DNA from 4 places in the Buttiauxella sp. BIGb0471 genome. Region 1 is predicted to be linked to each of the others. Evidence: predicted binding sites of a transcription regulator. Region 1 holds the regulator's gene; each other region holds the start of a gene.
What was found. The regulator CRP, encoded in region 1, controls carbon source genes, mostly activating them, when cyclic AMP is high. The targets are predictions, from matches to a motif close to ATGTGANNNNNNTCACAT.

Region 2: M2371_RS05815 (PhzF family phenazine biosynthesis protein) is a predicted target of CRP. The motif match lies at 5,950-5,967, and genes of this name have one in related genera.
Region 3: deoC (deoxyribose-phosphate aldolase) is a predicted target of CRP. The motif match lies at 4,021-4,038, and genes of this name have one in related genera.
Region 4: drpB (cell division protein DrpB) is a predicted target of CRP. The motif match lies at 5,651-5,668, and genes of this name have one in related genera.

What each region holds. Positions count from the first base shown of each region.
Region 1 covers NZ_JANUEU010000004.1:9,473-17,004, forward strand. Annotated here, with positions in the region: gene kefG (glutathione-regulated potassium-efflux system ancillary protein KefG) at 1-509, opposite strand, end outside; gene M2371_RS13935 (ABC transporter ATP-binding protein) at 635-2,539, shown strand; gene M2371_RS13940 (LysE family translocator) at 2,587-3,186, opposite strand; gene M2371_RS13945 (hydrolase) at 3,249-4,265, shown strand; gene M2371_RS13950 (YheU family protein) at 4,267-4,485, shown strand; gene M2371_RS13955 (phosphoribulokinase) at 4,558-5,430, shown strand; gene M2371_RS13960 (OsmC family protein) at 5,461-5,865, opposite strand; gene crp (cAMP-activated global transcriptional regulator CRP) at 6,180-6,812, shown strand; gene M2371_RS13970 (YccS/YhfK family putative transporter) at 7,003-7,532, shown strand, end outside.
Region 2 covers NZ_JANUEU010000001.1:1,228,359-1,235,890, forward strand. Annotated here, with positions in the region: gene M2371_RS05790 (tagaturonate reductase) at 1-37, opposite strand, end outside; gene M2371_RS05795 (sensor domain-containing diguanylate cyclase) at 190-1,629, opposite strand; gene glsB (glutaminase B) at 1,774-2,700, opposite strand; gene sad (succinate-semialdehyde dehydrogenase) at 2,750-4,126, opposite strand; gene M2371_RS05810 (putrescine utilization regulator PtrR) at 4,228-5,088, shown strand; gene M2371_RS05815 (PhzF family phenazine biosynthesis protein) at 5,085-5,879, opposite strand; gene M2371_RS05820 (sugar transporter) at 6,047-7,240, shown strand; gene M2371_RS05825 (MarC family NAAT transporter) at 7,284-7,532, opposite strand, start outside.
Region 3 covers NZ_JANUEU010000003.1:472,705-480,236, forward strand. Annotated here, with positions in the region: gene deoD (purine-nucleoside phosphorylase) at 1-470, opposite strand, end outside; gene deoB (phosphopentomutase) at 530-1,753, opposite strand; gene deoA (thymidine phosphorylase) at 1,827-3,146, opposite strand; gene deoC (deoxyribose-phosphate aldolase) at 3,206-3,985, opposite strand; gene M2371_RS12940 (NupC/NupG family nucleoside CNT transporter) at 4,223-5,500, opposite strand; gene M2371_RS12945 (TatD family hydrolase) at 5,666-6,445, opposite strand; gene M2371_RS12950 (patatin family protein) at 6,442-7,515, opposite strand.
Region 4 covers NZ_JANUEU010000001.1:623,651-631,182, reverse strand. Annotated here, with positions in the region: gene M2371_RS02915 (DUF808 domain-containing protein) at 1-504, opposite strand, end outside; gene yedA (drug/metabolite exporter YedA) at 680-1,597, shown strand; gene M2371_RS02905 (very short patch repair endonuclease) at 1,598-2,098, opposite strand; gene M2371_RS02900 (hypothetical protein) at 2,440-2,958, shown strand; gene M2371_RS02895 (DNA cytosine methyltransferase) at 3,012-4,430, opposite strand; gene M2371_RS02890 (phosphohydrolase) at 4,543-5,247, opposite strand; gene drpB (cell division protein DrpB) at 5,351-5,587, opposite strand; gene ompC (porin OmpC) at 6,167-7,309, shown strand.

The DNA.
Region 1 (7,532 bases):
TACGCCTTCGCGTGGCTGGCAAGCTCTTGGGGAGACTGGCGGCGCGCCCAATAAACAATCATTGGATTCATCCAGTGCATACGGCACATCGCGGCAGTCAGTTCAAAGGGGCGTAAAATATCGGTCAGTGGGAAGCGATTAAAACCATCGTGGCGATAAGCACCTTCTGGTTCCCCAGTGGTTATCACGCTTCGCCAGTACTTTCCCGCGAGAGCTGTACCTCCAACACCACTTGCAAAGCCACGGCTGAGCACACGATCCAGCCACTCTTTGAGTAACGCCGGGCAGCTATAAGTATAAAGAGGGTGCTGAAAGACGATGACATCGTGCTCTTGCAGCAATGCCTGCTCGCGATAGATATCAATAAAAAAGTCAGGATAGTGCGCATAAAGGTCATGCACAGTGACATTAGCAAGCTTCTGCGCAGGCTGGAGTAAGACGCGGTTTGCTACCGAATCTTGTGACTCCGGATGGGCATATAGCAGCAAAACTTTCGGCGGCTGCGACATCATTACCCTCCAGGGCGTCGTCATAGTCTTTAAATTGGGCTACCATGCAGCCCGACGCGGTGCCGTAAGCATCACGTTACCTTAATATAATGACAATTTAACATACTCTGAACATACGGCGCTTTATGATTGTTTTCTCCTCGTTACAAATTCGTCGCGGCACACGCGTTCTGCTGGATAACGCCACCGCTACCATCAATCCAGGCCAAAAAGTGGGTCTGGTGGGTAAAAACGGCTGCGGTAAATCCACGCTGCTGGCGCTTCTGAAGAACGAGATCAGCGCCGATGGTGGCAGCATGACCTATCCGGGAAACTGGGCGCTGGCTTGGGTAAACCAGGAAACGCCAGCACTGGCAATGCCTGCCATTGAATATGTTATTGATGGCGACCGCGAATTCCGACTGCTTGAAGCAGAACTGGCAAAGGCCAATGAGCGCAACGATGGCCACGCTATTGCGCTGATTCACGGTAAGCTTGATGCAGTAGACGCCTGGACGATTCGCTCCCGCGCTTCAAGTTTGCTGCACGGTTTAGGCTTCAGCAATGAGCAACTCGAACGCCCGGTGAGTGATTTCTCCGGTGGCTGGCGTATGCGTCTGAACCTCGCGCAAGCCCTGATTTGCCGTTCCGATTTACTGCTACTCGATGAACCGACTAACCACCTGGACTTAGATGCGGTTATCTGGCTCGAGCGCTGGTTGAAAAGTTATCAGGGCACGTTAATTCTGATTTCCCACGACCGAGACTTCCTCGACCCGGTGGTCAGTAAAATTATCCACATCGAACAAGAGCAGATGTTTGAGTACACCGGCAACTACTCGTCGTTTGAAGGCCAACGCGCCACTCGCCTGGCGCAACAGCAGTCGATGTATGAAAGCCAGCAGGAGCGTGTCGCGCATCTGCAAGGTTTTATCGACCGTTTTAAAGCGAAAGCCAGCAAGGCAAAACAGGCACAAAGCCGCGTGAAGATGCTTGAACGCATGGAGCTGATTGCCCCAGCGCACGTTGATAACCCGTTCCATTTCAGCTTCCGTGCTCCGGAAAGCCTGCCAAACCCGCTGCTGCGCATGGAAAAAGTCAGCGCCGGTTATGGGGATCGCGTGATTCTGGACTCCATCAAACTGAATCTGGTGCCTGGTTCACGCATCGGCCTGCTGGGTCGCAACGGTGCCGGTAAATCAACGCTGATAAAACTGTTAGCGGAAGAAATTAAGCCATTACAGGGTGATATCGGCCTGGCAAAAGGTATCAAGCTCGGCTACTTCGCGCAGCATCAGCTCGAATACTTACGCGCTGACGAATCGCCGTTGCAGCACCTGGCGCGTATTGCACCAAAAGAGCTGGAACAGCAATTGCGTGACTATCTGGGTGGTTTTGGTTTCCGGGGCGACAAAGTCACCGAACAAACCGCGCGTTTCTCCGGCGGTGAAAAAGCGCGACTGGTTCTGGCCCTGGTTGTCTGGCAGCGCCCTAACCTGCTGCTGCTCGATGAACCGACCAACCACCTTGATCTCGACATGCGTCAGGCGCTGACCGAAGCGTTGATTGATTTTGAAGGTGCGCTGGTAGTGGTTTCGCACGACCGTCACTTATTGCGTTCGACTACCGATGATTTGTATCTGGTCCACGACGGTAAAGTCGAAGCGTTTGATGGCGATCTGGAAGATTATCAGCAGTGGCTTGTCGATTTGCAAAAGCAGGAAAACCAGCCGCTCGATTCTGCAAAAGATAACGTCAACAGCGCACAGGCTCGTAAAGATCAGAAACGCCGTGAAGCAGAATTACGCACGCAAACTCAGCCCCTGCGTAAGCAAATCACCACGCTTGAAAAGCAGATGGAAAAGCTGAATGCCCAGCTTGCGCAAGTGGAAGAGAAACTGGCTGACAGCGCTATTTACGACCAAAGTCGTAAAGCAGAAATGACCGAATGTCTGCAAACTCAGGTGAAAGTGAAGTCAGCACTGGAAGAGTGCGAGATGGAATGGCTGGACGCGCATGACAAGTTAGAGCAGATGATGCAGGCCGAGTAACCGTTTGGCCTCAACCTTATCGAAAACTAAGGATGAGGCCCGCGAACTTAATGCCAAATCAACAGGGCACACGCCGCCGTCAGCAACCCCATAAAGACATTGAAGATTGTCCAGGAGCGCCGGCTGCGCAGCAGTTTGCCGATAATGCTGCCAAACGCAATCCAGATAATACCTGCAACAATGTTAACCAGCGCAATCCCGATACTGATTAACGCCACGGAATGCAGGTACTGAGCACCGGCAAGGCTAAAACTTGCCACTGCACCCAGTGCCATCAACCAGGCTTTAGGGTTGATAACCTGAAGTAAACCGCCCTGCCAGAATGGAATAGGAGCCGGAGGCGGCGCATCCGTTTCCAGTTTTTCATAGGTCGCGGTGCCGATTTTCCATGCCAGCCATAATAGGTAAGCACTCCCGGCAATCTTCAGGATAAGGTGCAAAGCAGGATACAAAAGGATTAAGCTACCGACGCCAAAGGCCACCAGCAACAGGATGCATTGCATCCCAAGCATGATGCCAATCATCAACGGAATGGTGCGCATAAAGCCGTAATTGGCGCCGGAAGAAGTCAGTAACATATTGTTTGGGCCGGGTGTAATAGCCGCGACCCAAAGAAAACCAAGCATTGAGAAGAAAAGCGTTTCCATGAAATGGGTGTTCCACACCCGGTAAAGTTAATTAGCAAACTAAATGAAACTAACAGTGTGATATGGCTACGACAAGTCCCGCAGTATTGAATTTTAATCACGAAGAAGATGATCAATTTCGTCCGTTGAAGGGTGTCAGTAATCCACACCTGCAAACCATGCTTCCGCGTTTGATTCGCCGTCGCCTCAATTTCAAACCTCACTGGCAACGTCTGGACATGCCGGATGGGGATTTTGTCGATCTTGCCTGGAGCGAAGACCCACGCCAGGCAATGCATAAACCACGGTTAGTCGTTTTTCATGGTCTCGAAGGTAGCCTGCACAGCCCATACGCTCACGGTTTAATCGAGGCCGCCAGCAAGCAAGGGTGGCTGGGCGTAGTCATGCATTTCCGTGGATGTAGTGGCGTGCCAAATCGCATGAAACGCATTTATCACTCGGGCGAAACTGAAGACGGAAGCTACTTCTTAAACTGGCTCAGTACCCGTTATGGCAAAGTGCCGACTGCGGCAGTGGGGTTTTCCCTCGGCGGGAACATGCTCGCTTGTTTATTGGCAAAACAAGGTGCTGACTGCACGCTACAGGCCGGTGTCATAGTTTCAGCTCCTCTGATGCTGGAACATTGCAGCGCGCATATCGAAAAAGGATTCTCCCGCGTTTATCAGCACTATCTCCTGAATCTGCTGAAGAAAAATGCCGCGCGCAAGCTCAGAAGCTATCCGGGGTCTCTCCCTGTTGATATGCGTCAGCTTAAAGGAATGCGCCGTCTGCGCGAGTTTGATGATTTGATTACGTCAAAGATTCACGGCTTTGCTGATGCTATCGACTACTACCGCCAATGCAGCGCGATGCCGTTACTGCCGCAAATCAAAACCCGGACGCTGATCATCCACGCCAAAGATGACCCGTTTATGGATCATCATGTGATCCCGGATAAAGCCATATTGCCTGCTAATATCGAATACCAACTTACGCGCTACGGTGGGCATGTTGGGTTTGTTGGTGGGACGTTACGCCGCCCTGAAATGTGGCTTGAGCAACGCATCCCGCAATGGCTGTCTCAATTTTTGGACCAGTAATATGATGATTCCCTGGCAAGACCTGCCTCCCGAAACGCTTGATAATCTGATTGAATCCTTTGTATTACGAGAAGGCACAGATTATGGTGAACAAGAGCGCTCACTTGAGCAAAAGGTGGCTGATGTTAAGCGCCAACTGCAAAGTGGTGAAGCGGTACTGGTATGGTCAGAACTTCATGAAACGGTGAATATCATGGCTCGCGGGCAATTTCGCGGCTAAGCCTGCCTATACTGCATAATACAACTGCCTTCACCCAACCAAACTTGCTACTACGCATGGAGTTGTTGCCTTATGTCAGCCAAACATCCGGTTATTGCCGTAACAGGTTCCAGCGGCGCGGGAACGACCACCACCAGCATCGCCTTTCGTAAAATCTTCCAGCAATTAAACCTACGTGCAGCTGAAGTTGAAGGCGACAGTTTCCATCGTTTCACACGTCCTGAAATGGATATGGCGATTCGTAAAGCGCGCGACCTTGGCCGTCATATCAGCTACTTCGGGCCGGAAGCCAACGACTTCGGCTTGCTTGAACAAACGTTTATTGAGTACGGCAAAACCGGGCAGGGTAAATCACGTAAATATCTTCATACCTATGATGAAGCCGTACCCTGGAATCAGATTCCCGGCACGTTTACTCCATGGCAACCGTTACCAGAACCGACTGATGTTTTGTTTTATGAAGGCTTGCATGGCGGAGTCGTTACCCCGCAGCACGACGTCGCCAATGCCGTCGATTTACTGGTTGGCGTAGTGCCGATTGTCAACCTGGAGTGGATTCAAAAACTGGTGCGCGACACCAGCGAGCGCGGTCATTCCCGTGAAGCAGTAATGGATTCCGTCGTGCGTTCGATGGACGATTACATCAACTACATCACGCCGCAATTTTCGCGCACGCACATCAACTTCCAGCGCGTACCGACGGTAGATACCTCTAACCCGTTTGCCGCACGCGGTATTCCATCTTTAGATGAAAGTTTTGTCGTGATTCATTTTCGCGGTCTGGATGATATCGACTTCCCGTATTTGCTCGCCATGCTGCAAGGCTCATTTATTTCCCACATCAATACATTAGTGGTGCCGGGCGGCAAGATGGGACTGGCAATGGAATTGATCATGACGCCGTTAGTTAAGCGCCTGGCGGAAGGTCGGAATATCAATAATTAGGGCGGCTAAACACCGCCCTTTTACTTCACTCTAGCCTTCAATCACTTCGTAGCTATGGGTGATGTTTACGGCTTTTTCCAGCATCAACGCAACGGAACAGTACTTCTCAGCAGACAAGTCTACCGCACGCGAAACTGCATTATCTTTCAATTCCTTGCCTGTCACGATGAAATGCAGATTAATATGCGTGAACAGACGCGGCGCTTCCTCGCGGCGCTCGGAGGTCAGTTTCACTTCGCAATCAGTCACGTTGTAGCGGCCTTTTTGCAAAATAGAAACCACGTCGATTGCGCTACAACCACCAGCGGACATCAGAACCATTTCCATCGGACTGGGTGCTTTATCGCCAGAATTACCGTCCATCAGAATCTGGTGTCCAGAAGCGGACTCCCCAAGGAAGGTTAACCCTTCAACCCACTTCACTCGTGCTTGCATGTTGCTTCTCCCGTTGAAAAAATTGTCTTTCAGAGTACGCAGATTCAGCAAATCTGGCAATGGAAGGCGACCTGCGTCAAGCTGAAACGAGACAATAGGAGACACTTGTCAAAAGCTATGCTAAAACAATCCAGATGCAACATCGATACATTGACGTTATGCATGTATGCAGAGGACATCACTAATTACAGGCAGCAAGAATGACTTGCATGCCATCTCCCCAAGGTGGGGAATATTCTAATACTTGCAACGCCAGACAGGATGTTTAGCGTCCTGTCGTTGGTAGCCAGTTATAAAACAGAGGATAACCGCGCATGGTGCTTGGCAAACCGCAAACAGACCCGACTCTCGAATGGTTCTTGTCCCATTGCCACATTCATAAGTATCCATCGAAGAGCACACTGATTCACCAGGGTGAAAAGGCTGAGACGTTGTATTACATCGTCAAGGGTTCTGTGGCTGTTCTGATCAAAGATGAAGAGGGCAAGGAAATGATCCTCTCCTATCTGAATCAGGGCGATTTCATTGGCGAGTTAGGGCTGTTCGAAGAAGGTCAGGAACGTAGTGCCTGGGTTCGTGCTAAAAGTGCCTGCGAAGTGGCTGAAATTTCATATAAAAAATTCCGCCAGCTCATTCAGGTCAATCCAGACATTTTGATGCGCCTGTCTTCACAGATGGCTCGCCGTCTGCAAGTGACATCTGAGAAAGTCGGTAACCTGGCATTCCTGGATGTGACTGGTCGTATCGCGCAGACACTGCTGAACCTGGCTAAACAGCCTGATGCAATGACCCACCCGGACGGTATGCAGATTAAAATTACCCGTCAGGAAATCGGTCAGATCGTGGGTTGCTCTCGCGAAACCGTTGGTCGTATCTTGAAAATGCTGGAAGATCAAAATCTGATCTCTGCTCACGGTAAAACGATCGTCGTTTACGGCACTCGTTAATCTCCGTCTCAAAAAAGGCGTGTTGCTTCATAACACGCCTTTTTTGTCTCTAAAAAACTAAATCCGAAACCCGATTAATTGAAGCTGCAGCAAGGCAGCAAGTGAGTTCATCCCGATGAGCTTACTCAAGTAAGTAATTCGGGTGGATGAACGCAGCTAACGCCGCTGCAGCTTTAAGTAAGAAGGGTTTATGTGGCGAAGACTGATCTACCATCCTGAAGTTAACTACGCACTGCGGCAAACGCTGGTGCTGTGCCTTCCGGTGGCAGTAGGTTTGCTCTTTGGCAATCTCCAGTCCGGCCTGCTTTTCTCTTTAGTCCCTGCCTGCTGCAACATTGCAGGGCTTGATACTCCCCATAAACGCTTCTTCAAACGCCTGATCGTCGGCGGTAGCCTGTTTGCCGTCAGCAGTTTGATCATGCAGCTTTTATTGCTTTATACCTCCGTGCCGTTGCCGGTGATATTGGCTGTGATGGCGCTATTGCTGGGCGTCACAGCAGAAATCAGCTCCCTGCATGCTCGTCTGCTTCCCGCCTCACTCATTGCCGCGATCTTTACACTCAGCATGGCGGGGAATATGCCCATCTGGAAGCCAATGCTGCTGTATGTCAGCGGTACAATTTGGTACGGCGTGTTTAACTGGTTTTGGTTCTGGATGTGGCGCGAGCAGCCACTGCGCGAATCATTAAGCTTGCTCTATCGCCAACTGGCGGATTACTG
Region 2 (7,532 bases), on a different contig from region 1:
GAGCGCCAGGGAAGTCTTGACGATTAAGTGTTTTCACTATGTTGTTCCTTGGTGAGTACAGGATGGGCGAATAAAAATCCTCTCCAAACTATCAGAACTCAACAATGTGAAACCCCGTTTTGATCAAACTAGAGTTGTTATACCAATTTTTTTATTGATGTTTTTTGGTAGAACAACTCTCAACAGGCGCTAACTATTCAGCGCAAGCTCTTTATACGACGCGGTACTGGTCTGATTGCGACCATTACGCTTGGATAAATAGAGATATTTATCCGCTTCTGCCAGCAGCGAGTTAAACGCATCAAGCAGGGTTTGCTTTTCGGGCGTCACGGTCGCAAGGCCGATACTCACCGTAATGAACAACGTCTGTTGCTGATAACGAAACGCCGTAAGCTCAATGGTCTGGCGAATTTTCTCGGCGATCGCGAGACCTTTTTCTTCGGTACAGGTGCTACAGGCGACCACAAACTCTTCGCCCCCCAAACGGGCCACCAGCCCTTCGTCCCCCACCACTTTTCGCAATTGCTCGGCAAACGCGGCCAGCACCACGTCACCACATTCATGACCATAGCTGTCGTTTATGCGTTTGAAATAATCAATATCCAGCAACATCACGCACAGTTTTTGGTTGGGCAAATGCTTAGTCGGCATGTTGATTTTTAGCGCTTCATACAGACCGGAACGGGAATAAACGCCGGTAAGATAGTCGTAATCCGCGCGCAACGAGGTTTGCTGAATTAAGCGGTTAATCGCATCCACGCTCACCGACACAATCAGCGGGCAGATCGCCATAGTGGCAATCCCAAGACGGGCAGAGAACATCTCCGTCACCACCAGTGGGACATTGTGATGAATCACGACAATCGAGTTTGCTACCAGAATGATTTCCGTGCCGCCCGTCAAAAACGTGATTAATGCGGTTATAGGAAGTGGATAACGAATCGCGCACCAGATCAGTGCCGGGAGCGGAAACGCCAGGCTCCCGGCCCCGCCAATCACCACCGAGGCCATAACAGAGACGACAACCGCCACCAGCGGATAAATTTTCGACAAATGAAAAGCGGGCAACTTACTCCACTGCGGCCATTTCGCCATCAGCAAAAATGGCATCATCAACACACCAGTTGAAAATTGTTCGCTAAACCAGTCGGCAAACAGTGAAATAAACTGACGATAATCCGACGAAGGCCCGGTCGAGCCCATCGATCCTAATAAAGAGCTAAGAATCGCACCAATAAGGCAGGCGTAGAAAAGATTAAAAGCATTCAGCGCCCAATTACTTTCATCTTGCGTGCGGGAATAACGCAGTAATAACCGGGCAACAACAATAATAAACACCATGTTAGAGAGATTGATTATCGCCGACTGCCATCCCCAATTCGTGGTGAATGCGTCATAGACAATCATTGCGCTATAACAAACGAAATAATAAACCGGACGATTGAGGAACGGGGAGCGCACGAACACCGCGGCCAGTACCGCATTCAGCGGCCAGAAGAGCGACAACTCATCAATCAAGCGAAGCGAGGCGCCAAAAAAGTAAAACAATGTCGTAATGACAAAAATAGAAACGGCGTTAGCCAACCGTTTTTCAGGCGAACAGAACATAAACTTAGCTAAATTAGCCATGCTATTTTGACTCGTATTTATACGTGCACTGCGCAATGATTTAATACAACTGTATGAGTGCAAAAAATAATTTTTAGCTTAGCATATTATATCTGGTACGGCCTGTGGCTCAATCGATATAGACAAATATGCCAGGCTTGCAGTTTAAAAGATTGAACGCCCGATTCGCTGAGCCAGGATTTCGAGTGCCGCGGTACCGGCAAGCGAGTTTCCTGATGCATCCAGCTCCGGGCACCAGACCGCAATAGACATCTCATGCGGAACGATAGCAATGATCCCGCCGCCAACACCGGATTTCCCCGGCATCCCTACCCGATACGCAAATTCACCAGCACCGTCATACATGCCGCTCGTCACCATCAACGCGTTAATCTGCCGCGCTTGCTGTGCGGTGATAATCGGTTCATCAAGATGCAATGCCCGCCCCTGATTTGCCAGAAACAGAAACGCTTTCGCCAGCTCCAGACAGCTCATTTTCAGCGCGCAATAATGGAAGTAATTGTGCAGCACGGTAATCACGTCGTTATCAAAATTACCGAAGGATTTCATCAACCAGGCAATCGCGGCATTACGCGCCGAATGTTCAAACTCAGATTTAGCGACTCTGCCGTCGTAAGCCAGATCGGGTTGTTCCGCCAACGCGCGCACCACTTCCAACATACGCTGTTTCGGCGCACTCAGGCGAGTCTGCAACATATCGCACACCACTAACGCGCCCGCATTGATAAACGGGTTGCGCGGTTTGCCTTGTTCAAGTTCTAGCTGGAGCAAAGAGTTAAACGGTTGTCCCGAAGGCTCTTTCCCCACGCGCTGCCAGATTTCATGTTCATCGTAACGCCCCATCGCAAGCGTGAGACTCAGCACTTTCGAAATGGACTGTATCGAGAAACGTTCCGTCGCATCCCCTGCGCTAAAAACTTCACCATCGACGGTACACACTGAAATTCCCAGTTTGTTGCCGGGAATTTCTGCCAGAGCTGGAATGTAATCAGCCACTTTACCGCGGCCAATAAGCGGGCGAACCTGGGCGAGAATATCTTCCAGCAATTGATTATCTAACAGACCTGGCACTGCAAACTCCTGATTGGCGGGTATTTTACGCCCGCCAGTATATCAGCAACTAGCGGCGGTCTTTCCATACTGTCTGCACATTACAAAACTCATGCAGTCCAAAATGCGAAAGCTCGCGCCCGAAGCCACTTTTCTTCACGCCGCCAAACGCCACACGTGGATCGCTGGCGCTATAGCCATTGATAAACACGCCACCGCATTCAAGACGCGCCGCAAAGTCATCGGCAAGATGAGTATCAGAGGTGAATAACGTGGCTGAAAGGCCAAAGTCACTGTCATTTGCCAGTTCCAGGGCATGTTCCGCATTGCGCGCTCTGGTAATAGCCGCCACCGGGCCAAACAACTCTTCACGAAATGCCACCATATCAGGCGTGACATTCGCTAAAACGGTTGGCGCGTAGAAATTGCCCTTGCCTGCCATTTTCTCGCCGCCGAGCAGTAATTTAGCCCCCTGTTCAAGTGACGTTGTCACCTGTTTATGCAACTCATCACGCAGATCGTAACGCGCCATCGGGCCGATAGTGGTTGTATCAAGAGTGGGATCGCCGATTTGCAGCGCCTGAACGGCTGCAACAAACTTCTGGGTGAATGTGTCCGCAATCTCTTCTTCGATGATAAAGCGTTTCGCTGCCGCACAGACTTGCCCGGTGTTCTGGAATCGCCCTGCAACTGCCGCCTTCACCGCCTCATCAATATCAGCGTCATTGAGCACGATAAACGGGTCTGAACCGCCGAGTTCCAGCACGCATTTTTTCAATGCAGCACCTGCCTGCGCACCAATCGCCGCCCCCGCACGCCCGCTTCCCGTTACGGTGACAGCCGCAATTCGCGCATCCTTAATCGCATGGCTCACCCCTTCAGGCGTGACATTAATTACTTCAAACACGCCCTGCGGAAATCCCGCTTCGGCGAACATTTTTTTAATCAGTAACGCGCATCCCATGACGTTTGGCGCATGTTTGAGAACGTAACTGTTGCCCGCCAACAGAATCGGCACCGCACCGCGCAGGACTTGCCAAAGCGGGAAGTTCCACGGCATCACCGCCAGAATGGCACCCAAAGGCCGGTACTCAATCACCGCCTGATGGTTTTCCACCAGAGTGCCTTCGGTTGCCAGCATGCCTGGCCCGTGTTCTGCATACCAGTCACACAAATTCGCCGTTTTCGCCACTTCCGCACGAGCCTGGGTAATCGGCTTACCCATTTCTGCAGTGATCATTTGTGCCAGCGCTTCAGCGTGATGACGCAACGCCGCGCCCAGGTGGCGTAATTTATCCGCCCGCAGAGCCAGCGGCATATTCCGCCAGACGTTAAATGCCGCGTGGTTCCCCGCCAGCGCGGTATCGAGCTGCTCGGGCGTTTCAAACGGTATGGCGGAAAGCTGCTCGCCGGTGGCCGGGTTCATTGAAATAGCGTGATGGTTCATGGTTGCTCCTGTGTTCGCGTTATGCCCATACCTTAAACCTGCGTGACAATCATGAAAAATGAATAATAATGAGCGAGTCATTCACGTAACGAGAAAGGTTTATGGATCTCACGCAGCTTGAAATGTTTAATGCGGTAGCGGAAACCGGCAGCATCAGCGCGGCAGCGGCGAAGGTTCACCGGGTGCCGTCCAATCTCACCACGCGCATTAAACAGCTTGAGGCAGATCTCGGAGTTGAGTTGTTTATTCGCGAAAACCAACGCTTGCGCCTGGCCCCAGCCGGGCACAGTTTTCTCAGCTACAGCAAACGTATTCTGGCTTTGGTTGATGAAGCGCGGATGGCGGTTTCCGGTGACGAGCCACAAGGAACGCTGCCGCTAGGTTCGCTGGAAAGCACCGCAGCGGTGCGGATTCCGGGTTTGCTCGCGATGTTTAACCAGCGTTTCCCGAAAATTCAGCTCTCGCTTGCCACCGGGCCTTCGGGCGATCAGATTGATGGCGTGTTGGATGGGCGGCTATCGGCGGCCTTTGTCGACGGCCCGATATTGCATCCTTCCCTTGACGGTATTGCGGTTTACGAAGAAGAAATGGTGATTGTCGCCCCGGCGGATCATGACGCTATTACGGATGCAAACCAGGTCAGCGGCGTCAGCATTTATGCATTTCGCGCCAACTGTTCGTACCGCAGGCATTTTGAAAGCTGGTTTCACGCCCACCACTCGGTGCCGGGCAAAATTCATGAAATGGAGTCTTATCACGGAATGCTGGCGTGCGTGATTGCCGGAGCGGGTATTGCGCTAATGCCGCGCAGCATGCTGGAAAGCATGCCCGGCAGCCACCAGGTGTCGATATCGCCGTTGCCTGCTGACTGGCGTTATCTCAACACCTGGCTAATCTGGCGACGAGGGGCAAAAACCCGACAACTTGATGCGTTTATCGGGCTGCTTGAGCAAACGTCTTAGCGCAGTAATACTTTGCCGACTAAATAGGTGGTCGCCTGGCCGGACATTAACACCCTGTCGCCCACCAGTTGGCAACGTATATCCCCGCCGCGCGCGGAAACCTGACGCGCCAGCATCTGCGTTTTACCCAACTTTTCTGCCCAGTACGGAATCAACATAGTGTGAGTCGACCCGGTAACCGGGTCTTCTGTCAGCGCCGCCTTCGGAGAAAAGAAACGGCTGACAAAATCATAGCCTTCTGTTTGCGCGGGCGCGGTGATACACACTTTTTGATCCAGTTGACGCATCAGATCAAAATCAGGATTAATCGCCTCAACCTGCGCCTGGCTCGCGAGCAACACGGTATAGGTGCGCCCCAGCCGCACTTCCTGGTATTCGCTGATACCGAGCGAGTCCAGCAGCAACTGCGGCGGCTCAACGGGCTCACTGCCCGACGCCGGGAAATCAAGCGTCAACCAGTCGCCATTGCGCGTCACTGTAAGCGGGCCAACAAAGCGTGTCTCAAAATGAATCGTGGTTTCCGGGTAATTCAGGTACTCGAAAATCACATGAGCCGAAGCCAGAGTCGCGTGGCCACAAAGATTGATCTCCCCTTGCGTGGTGAACCAGCGCAATTCAAAACCGCTGTCGGTGGTAATAAAAAATGCTGTTTCCGACTGGTTATGCTGGCGTGTCATCGCCAGTAATGTTTCATCTGGCAACCATTCGGTGAGTGGACATACCGCCGCGGCGTTGCCACCGAAAGTGGTATCGGTGAACGCATCAACCATATAAAAATCAATTTGCTGCATGGTCTTTTCTTCCTGTGTGGCCTGATGACATCTACCATGCCACGCCTTACGTGATTCGCGGAACAATAAAATGAGAGTTAAATCACAAAATCAGTTGTATGGCTGGATTGATGGTTTTATGATCGCCTGCTCACCAAACCTTTCATTTATCAGCGCGAAACCCATCTATGACAACAAGCAACGTATCACGCAAAACGGCATGGTTACGCGTCGTTACGCTGGCGGTCGCCGCCTTTATTTTTAATACCACGGAGTTTGTTCCGGTGGGTTTGCTTTCTGACATCGCCGATAGTTTTGGTATGCAAACGCCGCAAGTCGGGATCATGCTGACGATTTACGCATGGGTGGTCGCGCTGATGTCGCTGCCGTTTATGTTGCTGACCAATAAGGTCGAGCGTAAGCGGTTGTTGATTTGCATTTTCGCTCTGTTTATCGCCAGCCACGTCGTCTCTTTTGCCGCCTGGAATTTCACCGTACTGGTGATCAGCCGCATTGGTATCGCCTTTGCCCACGCGATTTTCTGGTCGATTACCGTATCGCTGGCCATTCGTATGGCTCCTGCCGGTAAAAAGGCCCAGGCGATGAGCCTGATTGCTACAGGTACCGCGCTGGCAATGGTTTTAGGTTTGCCGCTCGGGCGCATGGTGGGGCAATATTTCGGCTGGCGCACCACCTTCTTAGGCATTGGCGCAATCGCCGCCCTGACACTGTTCTACGTCATTAAGCTGCTGCCAAAATTGCCAAGCGAGCATTCGGGTTCGCTGAAAAGTGTGCCTGAACTGTTCAAACGCCCGGCGTTGGTGAGCTTGTATGCGTTAGTCGCTGTGGTCGTCACCGCGCATTACACCGCCTACAGCTACATTGAACCGTTCGTGCAAAACGTGGCCGGCTTGAGCGCCAATATGGCAACTTTCCTGCTGTTAGTGTTGGGTGGTGCCGGAATTATTGGCAGCGTGATGTTCGGCAAATTGGGCAACCGACATTCATCGACACTGGTCAGCAGCTCCACTGGGCTATTGGTTTTGTGCCTGGCATTGTTGTTACCGTCTGCGCAAAGTACCGTGAATTTAACCATTCTGTGTCTGTTCTGGGGCATCGCGGTTATGGTTATCACGCTGGGAATGCAGGTGAAGGTTCTGGCGCTGGCGCCGGATGCAACCGACGTTTCGATGGCGCTATTCTCGGGGATTTTCAATATCGGGATTGGCGCGGGCGCGTTAGTCGGTAACCAGGTGAGCCTGCATTTTGAGATGTCCAGCATTGGCATGGTGGGAGCCGTGCCTGCTCTGGTCGCCCTGATTGGGTCAGTATTAATTTTCCGCCGCTGGCCGGTATCTTTAGAAGAACAGCATAACCATTAATGAAATGAAGGCGACGGCAATAAACCGTCGCCCTTTTTACCGCTTAACTTGCCGGGAAATGGGTCACTATTTCCAGTATGCCGTTAATAATAAACTGCACGCCCATACAGACTAATAAAAAGCCCATCAGACGAGAAATCGCTTCAATCCCGCTCTTACCTACCAGCCGCATTATCGCCCCGGAACTGCGTAAACTTCCCCACAGAATCAGGCCAACCAGTGCAAAAATGATTGGCGGAGCCACCAGCACAACCCAACCCGGGAAGTTCACACCGTGTTCCACGGTTGAAGA
Region 3 (7,532 bases), on a different contig from region 1:
GCGGAGAAGATGTTGCCTACGCGAGCGTCAACGCCCAGCGCTTTAGCTGCATCAACGGCATTGCGAACCATATCGAAGTCTGCGATAGCCGCGAAGTCGTGGTCTTTGAAACGCAGACGGTTCACTTTAGAGTCGGTGCAAGCACCCATGCCGATGACCACATCACGCAGTTTCACATCAGCACGTACCGCGCCGCATGAACCCACACGAATGATTTTCTTCACGCCGAAATCAGTGATCAGCTCTTTGGTGTAGATGGAGCAGGATGGGATCCCCATACCGTGACCCATTACAGAGATTTTGCGGCCTTTATAAGTCCCTGTGAAGCCCAACATGCCACGCACATTGTTCACTTCACGGACATCTTCGAGGAAAGTTTCTGCAATGTGTTTTGCACGCAGCGGGTCGCCAGGCATCAGTACGACGTCAGCGAAATCACCCATCTCAGCATTAATATGTGGCGTTGCCATATTTTTATTCCTTGTTAAAAGAGGTTCAACGCGGGTGGTGATTCCACCACCCGTCGAAATCACAGCATGTTCTTGCCGTAGTCCATCGGAGAAGTACCGAAATAGCTAGCAACCGTCTGACCGATATCGGCAAACGTTTCACGGTGGCCCAGCGAGCCAGCTTTCACTTTCGGGCCGTAAATCAGGACCGGAATGTGTTCGCGAGTATGGTCTGTGCCTTGCCAGGTTGGGTCACAACCGTGGTCAGCCGTGAGGATCAGAATGTCATCCTCTTTCAGCAGTTCCATCAGTTCTGGCAGGCGGCGGTCAAACAGTTCCAGTGCGGCAGCATAGCCTGCAACATCACGACGGTGGCCGTAAGAAGAGTCGAAATCAACGAAGTTGGTGAACACGATGGTGTCGTCGCCCGCTTCTTTCATCTCTTTGATGGTGGCATCAAACAGCGCATCCAGACCGGTCGCTTTCACTTTTTTGGTGATACCCACTTCAGCATAGATATCCGCAATTTTGCCCACGGAAACAACCTGGCCATTTTTCTCATCAACCAGTTTTTTCAACACGGTCGGCGCTGGCGGTTCAACAGCCAGATCATGACGGTTGCCAGTACGCTGGAAGTTACCTGCTTTGTCGCCGATAAACGGACGCGCGATAACACGACCAATGTTGTAGCCGCCTTCGGTCAACTCTTCACGGGCGATTTCGCACAGCTCGTAGAGTTTATCCAGGCCGTAGGTTTCTTCATGGCAGGCAATCTGGAACACCGAGTCAGCAGAGGTATAGAAAATCGGCTTGCCGGTTTTCATATGCTCTTCGCCCAACTCATCCAGAATTACCGTACCGGAAGAGTGGCAGTTACCGAGATAACCCGGCAGATTTGCACGCTTAACCAGTTTATCCAGCAATTCCTGCGGGAAGCTGTTTTGAGTGTCAGAGAAGTAGCCCCAGTCAAACAACACAGGAACACCGGCGATTTCCCAGTGACCAGACGGCGTATCTTTACCTGATGACAGTTCATGCGCCCAACCGTATGCACCGATAACTTCTGCGTTACCGTCCATACCTGCCGGGATTTTACCGGTAGAACCTTCGGCCGCTTTCACCAGACCCAGACGGGTGAGGTTTGGCAAACTCAGCGGGCCTTTACGGCCTTTGTCTGCTTCGCCTTTGGCACACGCCTGCGCAATGTGCCCGAAAGTATCAGAGCCAACATCGCCAAATTTTGCTGCATCTTCTGTTGCGCCGATACCGAAAGAGTCCAGCACCATAATAAATGCACGTTTCATAATTTCTCCTGCGTCATTGCGCCTGAAACGCCCGTAAGCGTTTCAAAAAGTGATCAGATCAGTATGCCAGCATTTAGCTGATACGGCGATATACAACTGGCGTTTCTGCGGGCTGTGTATCGTTCACTTTGATTGCCGCTTTTACCGCTCGAGCGGCTTCCTGCCATTGGTTTTCGCTGGCGGCGTGAATAATGGCCAACGGGCGAGTAGTGTCAACGCTGTCGCCCAGGCGAGCCATATCAGTGAAGCCCACGCTGTAATCAATGGTGTCAGATGCCTGACGACGACCACCGCCCATGGAAACCACCGCCATGCCTAAAGCACGGGTGTCCATTTCGCCCACGAAACCTGCACGATCGGCATAAACAGCTTTGCTCAGTACCGCAGTTGGCAGATATTTCGCATAGTTTTCAACGAAGTCAGCCGGGCCTTTTTGCGCCGCAACCATGCGACCAAAGACTTCAGCCGCTTTACCGTTATCGAGCACCGCTTGCAGTTTCTGGCGTGCTTCGGCGTCATCTTTTGCCAGATTGCCGGAAAGTAGCATTTCCACGCACAGTGCCATGGTGACTTCATGCAGACGCGGGTTAACGTATTCGCCGGTCAGGAATTGCACCGCTTCGCGAACTTCCACCGCATTACCCGCGCTGGAAGCCAGCACCTGGTTCATATCGGTCAGCAGTGCTGTGGTTTTCACGCCTGCGCCGTTCGCCACGCCGACAATCGCTTCGGCGAGTAATTCAGAAAGCTCATACGTTGGCATAAATGCGCCGCTGCCGACTTTCACGTCCATCACCAGAGCATCCAGGCCTTCGGCAAGTTTCTTCGCCAGAATCGATGCGGTGATGAGCGGAATGGAATCTACGGTCGCGGTAATGTCACGCGTGGCGTAGAAACGCTTGTCAGCCGGTGCCAACGAGTTTGTCTGGCCGATAATCGCCACGCCGACATTTTTGATGATGTCGCGGAAACGGTTATCGTCCGGGAAAATATCAAAGCCTGGGATTGCTTCGAGTTTATCGAGCGTACCACCAGTGTGGCCTAAACCACGGCCAGAAATCATTGGGATGTACCCGCCACATGCCGCCACCATTGGGCCAAGCATTAAGGACGTCACATCACCCACGCCGCCCGTTGAGTGTTTATCAACGATAGGGCCGTTCAGATTAAGGCTCTTCCAGTCCAGCACGGTTCCTGAATCTCGCATCGCCATGGTCAGTGATACGCGTTCTGGCATAGTCATGTCGTGGAAGAAAATGGTCATTGCAAGTGCTGCAATTTGCCCTTCGGAGATGGTGTTATCGCGAATGCCATTAATGAAGAAACGAATTTCATCATCACTAAGCGCATGACCATCACGTTTTTTACGAATAATTTCTTGAGCGAGGAACAAGGTAACCCCCTGAGTTCATCAGGTGAAATGCGGCGGGGAAACCGCCGCAAAGGAAGAGATTAGTAGCCGCTAGCGCTTTTGCCGTCGCCGTGGCCCAGAGCTTTTAACAGACTCGCGAGCAGGCTGGATGCGCCAAAGCGGTAGTGACGGGAATCCGCCCAGTCAGCACCAAACAGGTCATCAGCGATAGACAGGAACAGTGCTGCATCTTCAGCAGTGCGCACACCGCCCGCAGGTTTGAAACCAACCGTTTTCGCGACATTCATATCACGAATCACTTCCATCATGATGCGAGCGCTTTCTGGTGTAGCGTTGACTGGCACTTTACCAGTAGAAGTTTTGATGAAATCAGCACCTGCTTTGATAGAGATTTCAGATGCTTTGCGAATCAGTGCTTCTTCTTTCAGCTCACCGGTTTCGATAATCACTTTCAGCAGAACGTTCGCCGCTGCACAAGCTTCTTTGCAGGCTTTCACCAGCTCAAAACCGACTTGCTCGTTACCCGCAATCAACGCACGGTATGGGAACACAACGTCAACTTCATCCGCGCCGTAAGCGATAGCCGCACGTGTTTCCGCCAGGGCGATTTCGATATCATCGTTGCCATGCGGGAAGTTGGTGACGGTTGCAATACGGATATCAGGCGTACCCTGTGCATTCAGAGTTTTACGCGCAATTGGAATGAAGCGCGGATAAATACAAATCGCCGCAGTATTACCCACCGCTGTTTTGGCCTGATGGCAAAGTGCGACCACTTTTTCATTGGTGTCATCGTCATTCAGGGTAGTCAGGTCCATCAATTTCAGGGCGCGTAAGCTGCTTGCAGTTAAATCGGTCATAACACTCTCCAACAAAAGATATAGAATCAGTTGCGATGTTATAATTATAACATTCACAATCCTGATGGTTTTGTGTATAGCATCACAAAAGCCAAAGATGTAATTACATGCTTTCTACAGTATATGTGATTTAACAACGTTGGATAACGTAAAAATGCCGTTCAAAAATAAAAAATGGCCGACGCAAGCGTCAGCCATTGATTTCACAGGGATGTTATAATTTTAACATCGCCGTTTTTATAGTGACAGGAAGACCCCGGCAATGGTTGCACTCATCAGGTTAGACAACGTACCTGCGGCGACCGCTTTCAGACCCAACTGCGCGATATCATGACGACGGTTTGGCGCCATGCTTCCCAAGCCACCAATCAGAATGGCGATAGAAGAAAGGTTAGCAAAGCCACACAGTGCGAAGGAAATAATTGCTTTGGTGTGATCTGACAGAACTTGCAGGCCTGCTGCCGCAACGGTTGCATCATCTTTCAGGTATTCACCGAAGTTCAGATACGCAACAAATTCGTTGATGATAAGTTTCTGACCGATGAAGGAACCCGCGACATTCGCTTCACTCCATGGCACACCGATAACCCACGCCAGCGGTGAGAACACCCAGCCCAGAATCAGTTCCATAGACAGTTGCGGGTAGTTGAACCAGCCGCCAATGCCAGAAAGCATACCGTTGAGCAGAGCAATCAACGCCACAAACGCCAGCAACATTGCACCCACGTTCAGGGCCAGCTGCATACCTGACGCCGCACCTGATGCCGCTGCATCCAGCACGTTTGCCGGGCGATCAGGATCGTTTTTCATCGATTCCAGTTCAGGCGCATCGTTTGGCGTTTCAGTTTCAGGCAGGATGATTTTAGCGAACAGCAAGCCGCCAGGTGCCGCCATGAAGGACGCGGCAATCAGGTATTCCAGTGGAACGCCCATTTGCGCGTAACCCGCCAGAACAGAACCAGCAACAGATGCCAGACCACCACACATGACTGCGAACAGTTCTGAACGCGTCATGGTCGCGATATAAGGACGAACCACCAGCGGAGCTTCAGTCTGGCCCACAAAGATGTTTGCAGTTGCGGACAGAGATTCGGTGCGAGAGGTTTTCAGAACCTTACGCAGGCCGCCGCCCAGAATGCGAATAACTAACTGCATGATGCCCAGGTAATACAGCACAGCAATCAGTGAGGAGAAGAAGACGATAATTGGCAGAACGCGCAATGCAAAGACAAAGCCACCGCCGCCAAAGACTTCGAACATTTTGTCCGAAACCAGCCCGCCAAACAGGAAAGAGATACCCGCGTTACCGTAACCGATAACGTTCGCCACCCCTTCGGACATGGCCAACAACACTTTACGACCAACCGGAACATACAGAATTAAGGCCCCGATACCGACTTGAATGATCCAGGCGCCAATAACAGTGCGGAGATTAATCGCTTTGCGATTACTGGAAAGTAAAACGGCGATCAGCAACAGAACGATCATGCCGATCAATCCCATGAGTAGTTGCATACAGAATCCCTGTGTATAAGTTGAAAAAGGAAAGTGATCTAAAGCCCTTAGCGGGCGGGATTATAGCGGTAGGGAGGCCAGGAAATGGAATGGCAATCACGTATTTATAGACATTCACAGAAACGTTTGTCTTATAAAGTGAGCTACGTCACATTTTGTTACTGACTATTTCAATTTGAATAATTCATCGCAGTTATGAATGATCGTACTCGCGATAACTTCGGGAGGTTCTGAACGCAATGTACAAAGCGTCTGAAAAACGTCGGCAATTCGTTCCGGGCGATTAGGTTGCCCCTGCCAGCCGTTAAGCGGCATATCGGGTGCATCCGTTTCCAGCACCAGAGCGCTAAGGGATAAGCGTGCTATAACATCGCGCGTTTTACTGGCGCGCGGGTAAGTGATCGTTCCACCCACACCAATTTTGTAACCCATCGCCACAAAACGCTCGGCCTGTTGCAGGCTGCCCGAGAAGCCATGTACCACACCGGTGCGCGGTAAATTATGGCGTTTTAAATGCGCGGCAAGTTTGTCGTGCGTGCGACGAGAGTGAAGAATGACCGGCAAATCATAGCGTTTTGCCAGTTTTAGCTGTGCATCCAGTATCGCTTCTTGTTTATCAAAAAGCGGATTTTCCATATACAGATCAAGCCCAATCTCACCGATGGCGACCAGTTTAGGTGGCCGTTGTTGCAGGTGATGTTCGAGTAAGGCCAGCGACGCATCCTGGTGCTTATGAATCACAATCGGATGCAAACCCACTGCGGCATAGAGCGCCGGGTAGTTGTCTGCCAGCGCCAGCACCGTACTAAACCGATCGGCTTCGATTGCCGGAACAATGATTTTTGTTACGCCCGCTTGCGCGGCAAGTGAGATGCTGTTGGCTTGATCATCGCTAAACGGCGGGAAATCGAAATGACAATGGGTATCGTAAAAGGTCATTGTCACGCCGTATCCTCGTTGTTGAAAGTGGCGTCGTTGGCTTCCGGCGTTTCAATCACCGCTTTAGACAATGGTTCCTGAGTGACCACAGTCTGCGGAACGACCACCTGCCCTGGAACCACAATACGCGGAAGGTGGCGCTTAATTGGCGGCTTATCCGTGAGCAATTTCCCGACGGTTGCGAGGAAGTAACGTCCGCACAAACGCCCGATTTTATAGTCGGTATTCAGCGCCGGTAATCGGCTGCCCAATGCGGAGCTCATCAACGGTTTCGGCGGGTAAATTTCAAAAATGCGCAGCTTTCCCGGTGGCTTTTCGATGAAGCTCTGTATTTCGCGATAGCTGGCTTCATGGTGATGCACCAGGTTGAGCAACGGTTGCAGGCTGCTGTCACCAAGCCAGCGCTCCATACGTTTAAACCATTCTGGCGTGTAATACATTTGCGAAGGTACGGTACGAATCACCACCAGCGTATCAGCACCTAAACGCACCGCTTCTCTCACCGGGATCGCATCACTGATTCCGCCATCCTGATAGCCAATACCATCAATTTCTACGCCCGTGCGGTAAAAGCCAGGAATTGCGCTTGAGGCTTTCAGAAGATTCAGCCACGTACCGCTGTCTGGCGAAAAATATCCCGGCGTGTAGTCATCGCTGCGGCAAGCACACATGTAGAACGCTTTGCCAGACTCAAACATTTTTTCCGCCGTGCCCATCGAGAGCGGAATTTTTGCTGCGGTCGATTCCACCAGCCAGTCGAGATCGATGAGATGCCCGCCACGCACAAAGCGCAGCGGATCAAAAAATTCGCGTGTGGTTGTAAAGCGGGTGATCACTCTTCGGGCGTAACCCGGCTGGTGGCAAACGTAAGCTGAGAGATTTTGTGCGCCCGCGGAGGTGCCTAAGAAGAGATCGAACGGGTTGAAGTTAGCGCGCATAAACTCATCCAGCACGCCGGCTGTAAATATCCCACGCTGCCCGCCGCCTTCACAAACAATGGCGAGTTTTCCGGGACGAAACTTTGGAAGCGCAAGCGGCGAAATATTGCCGAGCGTTACGGGTATTCTTTGTCCCACCCTGCTTTCCTTAATCT
Region 4 (7,532 bases), on a different contig from region 1:
CGGTGCCTGCGCCACGATGCCTAACGTGATGGCGATAATCTCAGCCGAAAGAATAAAGTCGGTGCGAATCGCGCCTTTTACTTTATCGCCTTCATAAACCATTGGGTCCTGAGCGGCTATCTCATCCAGGCGTTTCTGCCGTTCTTCAGGCGTTTCTTTATGTTTGCGCGCATGCAGAGTGTGCATCACCTTTTCAACGCCTTCATAACAAAGGAATGCGCCACCAATCATTAATAAAGGCGTGATAGCCCATGGCGCAAAGGCACTGATAATCAGAGCCAGAGGCACAAGGATCAGTTTGTTGAGAAACGACCCTTTCGCCACTCGCCAGACCACCGGGAGTTCCCGATTGGCTCTCACACCTGAAACTTGTTGCGCATTGAGCGATAAATCATCGCCCAACACCCCGGCGGTTTTCTTTGCCGCCAGTTTCCCCATCATTGAAATATCGTCCAGCAAGGTTGCGATATCATCCAGCAACGTCAATAAGCTACTTCCAGCCATTTAATGAACATCCTTTTTTGTTTGTCTGCCTAACAGTATGGAACAAAAGTCGGCCTGGGAAAAACGAAGCCATATGTCAATAAAAATTAACATTCCAGAAACAAGTAAAATGCTCGCCAGAAAGAGTGTTTTGACGTTAACTATTAGCATTATTGCTAATAGATTGAGAGGAAACATGCGCGTTCGCTCGGGTCAGCTATTGCCGCTGGTTGCTGCATTATTTGCATTGTACATCATCTGGGGTTCCACTTATTTTGCCATCGCCGTCGGCGTGAAAAGCTGGCCGCCGTTTATGATGGCGGGCGTGCGATTTATGGTCGCCGGTGTGTTGCTGATGAGCGTTTTGTTATTACGTGGACACAAATTACCTGCCCTGCGCCCAATGCTTAACGCCGCATTGATTGGCGTGTTGCTGCTGGCAGTCGGGAATGGTTTTGTGACCGTCGCAGAGCACCAGCATGTACCTTCCGGCATTGCGGCCGTGATGGTCGCCACCGTTCCCCTCTTCACCTTGTGCTTTAGTCGTCTGTTCGGCATTCAAACCCGTAAACTGGAATGGCTGGGAATCGCCATTGGCCTCGGCGGCATCGTGCTGCTCAACAGCGGCGGAAACCTGAGCGGCAATCCGTGGGGTGCGCTGTTGATTCTGATTGGCTCACTGAGCTGGGCGTTCGGTTCGGTATACGGTTCGCGTATTGAATTGCCAACGGGTTTGATGGCCGGTGCGGTGGAAATGCTCGCTGCTGGCATTGTGCTGCTGGCTGCTTCTGCGCTAACCGGGGAACGTCTGACCGCCATGCCGACACCCGCTGGTTTTATGGCCGTGGCTTATCTCTCTTTATTCGGTTCGATCATTGCCATCAGCGCTTATATGTATCTGATTCGTAATGTGGCACCTGCGGTGGCAACCAGCTACGCCTACGTCAACCCGGTGGTTGCGGTATTGCTGGGAACCGGATTTGCCGGGGAAAGTTTGTCACCTGTCGAATGGCTGGCGCTTGGGGTGATTATTTTTGCCGTTGTGCTGGTCACGCTGGGGAAATATCTGTTGCCCCCAAAGCCGGTAGTGACGGTGTGTGAGGCAGAGAAGTAATCAGTTTTCGGGTGGCCCTTGCCACCCGTTTTCATTTATCGACTGGATCCCCTGACTATCAATTTGCGCATAATTCCCGCCGCCGCAAATCCACTCTTCTAACCGTTCAGCCAAATCGCTATCGCTGAGTTTTTCTCGCCCACGCAGCCCACATTCCCACACCAGCAAGACTCGCCAGCCTTCACTTAATAAACGCCGGGTATCGCGTTTATCACGCTCGACATTTTTGCCGATTTTTTCCAGCCAGAACTCGGTACGCGTGGCGGGAACTTTGAAGAGATAACAGTGATGATGGTGCCAGAAACAGCCGTGAGCGAAGATAACGCAGTGGTGTTCATCAATGACAAAATCGGGCCGCCCTGCCAGGGTTGCATCCTGGACACGAAAGGAAAACCCGCACTCCGTTAATAAACCCGCGAGTCGCTTTTCAATGGCCGTGTCGCGAGTCGCAATGGCACGCATATTTTTGCTGCGCACTGCCTTACTGTGTACATCGACCATAGGCTCCTCTTTATTTTCGCTATGTATGATTCTAAATATTATCGACCAGACATCTGAGTTGATTATGTATATTTTTGGACATTAGTCAAAGACAAGTATTCACCTAACACGCTGTATCAACTAATAATATTATATTAACCAATCCACCTATATTCATAACTGAAATTATTTCAACTTTTCTCAACTCAATTAAAGTGGCAATCTACACTCAGAGATAAGTTTATTATGCAGCAAATAAAAATCAATTGTTAACATCAATGATATTATTTTGTAACCATGTAAAAGTCCTCACAGAATAAAGTACATTTATTAACTCGATTGACACTGATTAAGACGATGACATGACACTATACAAATCATTATTCATTCCATTCTTGCTGGGGAGTGGAGTATTCAATATTTACGCAGGGGAAGCAGAAAATAATATTACCCACGATTACCTCATGAGTTGGAAGAGGGTTGCAAACGGGGAAATCACTCCGGGAGTACTCTCAGCAACGCTTGAACCTGATGTGGTAAAAGACTGTAAAAGCTCAGCTCCGGCGCAGTTTCGCCGTGAAATAATTCGCCAGTGGTCACATAAAACGGGTACACAAGTGACCGATACAGTCTTTCTTTCAGAAGACCTGCAAATGTTCGACCGACTGGGAACCCTTTCCTGCCTTGAGGGCGCAGAATACGAGCTTAAAGGTTATGGTGATCGCTTAATCGAAGCACTCGGTATGCAACTTCACGATATGGAAGCTAAAAATGGCAACGATGCCTGGGAACAAATAAAGACTCTGGAATTCCAGGCCGGCATTATTACTGCGAGATACGGCGTAAATAGTGAGAAACAAAAATTAAATCGCCAAAAATAATCCTGAAAATAAGGGGTAACTGATACCGTCACCCCATTTGAATTTACGGGTAATTATCGCGCCATGCGTTTTTGAGCGGCTTGCTTTATTAGGGGTTCGAGCAGCCTGGCGACGGCGGCAAATGCAGGCACCACCACTGAATTACCAAACTGCCGATAAGCCTGCGTATCGGATACCGGTATACGGAAGGCATTCCCCTGCACCGCTTCAAAACCCATTAAGCGCGCGCATTCACGCGGCGTTAAACGGCGCGGACGACGCAACTGGTTATCGGCATTATCAAAATCTTCTTCCCCGAGTGATTTATCCCAGCCACGGTCGATGAGAATTTCAGCGCCGTCCTTGTAATATCGGGCGGACAAAGTGCGCGCGACACTCGCCGGATTAGTCGGGTCTACCAGACCGTAGCCAAAACCATTGCCCTTCGCCTGGTGTTTTTTGGCGTAATAATAAAGGTACTTCCATAGCGTCGGGGTCAGAATGTATTTCGCGTCAACGGTCGGGTCGAGTAATTCACCAAACGTCGGGCGGCGTTGCGGATACAGTTCATTGATCTTCGTGAGTGTGAATTCTTTATGCAGATTGAGATCGCGACGGAAGCCCACCAGCACAATGCGCTCACGATGCTGCGGCAGGAAATTTTTACCGTCGATAATCTTTGGATCACCCGCGCCCATTATCGCGGAATCGGAGACCTCATAACCGAGGCTGTCGAGCGTTTCCATAATAATGCGGAAGGTATTACCTTTGTCGTGGCTTTTTAGATTTTTAACGTTCTCCAGGACAAAAATAGCCGGGCGTTTTGCATCAATAATGCGAGCGACATCGAAAAACAAAGTACCTTGCGTTTCACAGGCAAAACCATGTGCACGGCCTAAAGCATTTTTCTTTGACACCCCAGCCAGTGAAAATGGCTGGCATGGGAATCCTGCCAGCAGGACATCGTGGTCCGGCATGGTGGACTGAATATGCGCGGCGGCTTGTTCATCGCTGACATCGTCACGATTGCTAAGTGTGACATCGCGGATATCCTGGTTAAATTGATGGCTTTCCGGGTTGCAATACCAGTTGGCTTTATAGGTACGCACCGCATGTTTGTTCCATTCGCTGGTAAACACGCATTGCCCGCCAATCGCTTCGAAACCGCTGCGAATCCCGCCAATTCCGGCAAATAAATCCACGAATTTAAACGCATATTTCCCGTGATGAGCAGGCGGCGGCGGCAACATATTTTGCAGCATTTGATTTTCAGCGGCGCTCAGAACACGCGGGGACGATTTTCGGTTAACCCAGCGATTGAGCGATTCACGAGTCCAGTCACCGCTAACCTGACGCAAATGATGCGCCACTGTTTTCTGGTCATAAATTTCCAGAATGCGGGACACTAACGCGGAGTCTTCTTCCAGTTGCTGTTGTTGCTGGCGCAGAGATTGTTGTGAGAGTTGTTCGGCAATCGCGTCGAAGTCGTTCATCATGAACCATATTCGGGAAAAGAGAGTGTCACTCTATCACTGATTTGACCCAGAGAGAATGAGAGCGGCCCGCCAGTATCGCGGGCATCCCTTTTGTTTTAATTCGACGCTTTTATGAGGAATGTTTTTGGGATGAAAATTGCTGCATGACTTCTTGCTCTATACCGCAGTAATCACCTTTCAGTTCGGCACACAACTTAGCCATGTAACTCACTAAAAAATCGGCGTTATAACGGGCAAGCTCTCGCCCTGCTTCGGTTTGCATAGTCTCTGGTAATTTCAGGAGCTTTTTCTGGAAATGATCCAGGGCGTATGTGGCATCATCAAGCTCACGCCCGTTAGCCAGCGGGTCTTCGCTATCAAACAGAGGCCGCCCGAGTGCGCCAGAGGTGTAGAAAACGCGTGCCAGGCCAATCGCCCCTAGTGACTCAAGGCGGTCTGCATCCTGCACGATTTTTGCTTCAAGTGTTTGAGGGGCAATTCCGGCGCTGAAACTATGTGCACGCACGGCGTGGGCTACCGCATCATACAAATGGTGTGGGAAATCGGGAAATGTCGTGTCCAGAATGCGTAGTGTCTCTTGCGCAGCCTGGGTAGAAGCAAGATGTCGTTCCGGATGGTTCTTTGGCAAATTGACGATGTCATGGAAATAGCAGGCGGTTAGGACAACTAATCGATCCGCTTCTGTCGTAGCCATGATCTGTTGTGACGTTTTCCATACGCGACGAAAATGAGCCACGTCGTGGGCTTTATCGTCCTGCAACCAGTTGTGTTGCAAATACTCTTCAAAACGCGCTTGCCAGTGGGCTATCGGCATACGTACTCCTTACTTCGCAGCTGGACCCGGTACTTAATATGAGTACAGGATCACAAAATTAGCAAGTTCCACGCCGACAACAATCCACTTTGGCACGATTTATTTACCGGGCGCGCGTATACCAGGCAAGCCAGCCTAATAGCGCCGCCACCGAACCAAGAACCAAAAGGCCCATCAAAGCACCGAGTAGTTTTCCGCCGAGCGAGCCCATATCGCCGTCGGTAACATCACTGACCACCCAAAAATATCGTAACACTGACCAAACCGTATACAGGCAGAACCCATAGAACAACCACAACGCCAATTTACCACCCGGTGTACGGGTTGGTTTCGCATCCATAACGTCTGACATAACTCTCCCAATTGTTTAGCTTTTGTTCTTCGATGGGGTCCCATCTTCCTGATGTGATTTTTATCACATTTTTGCCATTTTTTGACAGTCCCGGGCCCTCTTTTTTATTAGGAATTATCTTAAAATATGTAACATATAATGTTGATTATCATGAAGTTAACAATAAAACCACATCTGGATATTATTCAGTCGCCCATTTAATTAATATTTAATAGGCAATAAATAAATTATAAAGCATCGCTTAAATATTAAAATGAAAAACAAATCCCCGATAAAAAATAAATCGCCCTGCGCGACGATGTAACTTTTAAAATAAATAATATTTTTATATTCATACCACTAAAACCATGCGCAAAAAATATCAGAAGCATCTTAAAATAAATTTTAATTCATATATTTCAATAACATACACAATGACCATCAAGAAACATTTTGTCTTATTTCAAATAACACAGTTACATGTTTAATTATAAATAAATGGAACTATCTGTAATAAGATCATTGCGGTTATTGAGGGCGTTAAATAACTCATCATTCATAATAATTATGATTTAAAGGAATAGATAAATGAAAAGAACAGCACTGGCATTAGTGATCCCCGCTTTATTGGCAATGGGCGCTACAAATGCGGCAGAAATTTATAATAAAGATGGTAATAAAGTAGATTTTTACGGCAAGGTTGATGCTCGTCATACTTTCTCTGACAATGTAGGAAATGACGGCGACGGTACCTATACCCAGATCGGCTTTAAAGGTGAAACACAGATTACTTCCGAACTGACGGGTTATGGTCAGTGGGAATACAAAATGTTCGCTAATAACACCGAGGATGGTGATAACAGCAAGAGCGCATTTACGCGTCTGGCATTTGCTGGTTTAAAATTTGGCGATTACGGCTCATTTGATTATGGCCGTAACTATGGCGTCGTATACGACGTTGAAGCCTGGACAGATATGCTGCCAGTATTCGGTGGCGACTCATACACCTGGACTGACAACTTTATGACCGGCCGTGCAAACGGCGTTGCCACTTACCGTAACAGCGACTTCTTCGGCCAGGTTGATGGCTTGAGTTTTGCTGTGCAATATCAGGGCAATAACGAAAGTACTAATGCAAACGAAGACCAGGAAGGCACCAATAACGGCCGCGATGTTCGCTTCCAGAATGGCGATGGCTGGGGTCTTTCAACAGTTTATGACTTCGGCATGGGCTTCAGTGCAGGCGCTGCATATGCTTCGTCAGACCGTACCAATGAGCAAACTCGCAGCGCTGGCGTGTTGATGGCGGGTGGTGAAAATGCTGATGTGTGGACTGTAGGTTTGAAGTATGACGCCAACGATATTTATCTGGCTGCTATGTATGCTGAAACTCGCAACATGACACCATTTGGTAATTACGGTATTGCTAACAAAACCCAGAACTTTGAAGTGACTGCGCAATATCAGTTCGACTTCGGCCTGCGCCCAGAGATTTCTTACCTGCAATCTAAAGGTAAGGACTTGATGGGTGATGTTTCTAATAACAGCGACTGGAATGACAAAGACCTGGTTAAATACGTTTCTGTTGGCTCTTACTTCTACTTCAACAAAAACTTCTCTACCTACGTTGATTACAAAATCAACCTGCTGGATAACGATGACTCCTTCTACAAAGCTAACGTCATCTCTACCGATGACGTTGTAGGTGTTGGCTTGGTTTACCAGTTCTAATCTCGATCAATACGGTTGCTTGTTAATTCAAAAGCCTGCGTAAGCAGGCTTTTTTGCTTTCAGCCCACCACATAAACACCGATTTATCCCATAACAAAAACATATATCTCCCCTCCAACTATTCTCAAATGAAATAATTTACCTCTCTCGCATCAACCTGTGACTCGCGTCGTTGAACGAAAAACCAGTAAGTGGTTGAATAATGTCACAGAGAAAGCGCGAT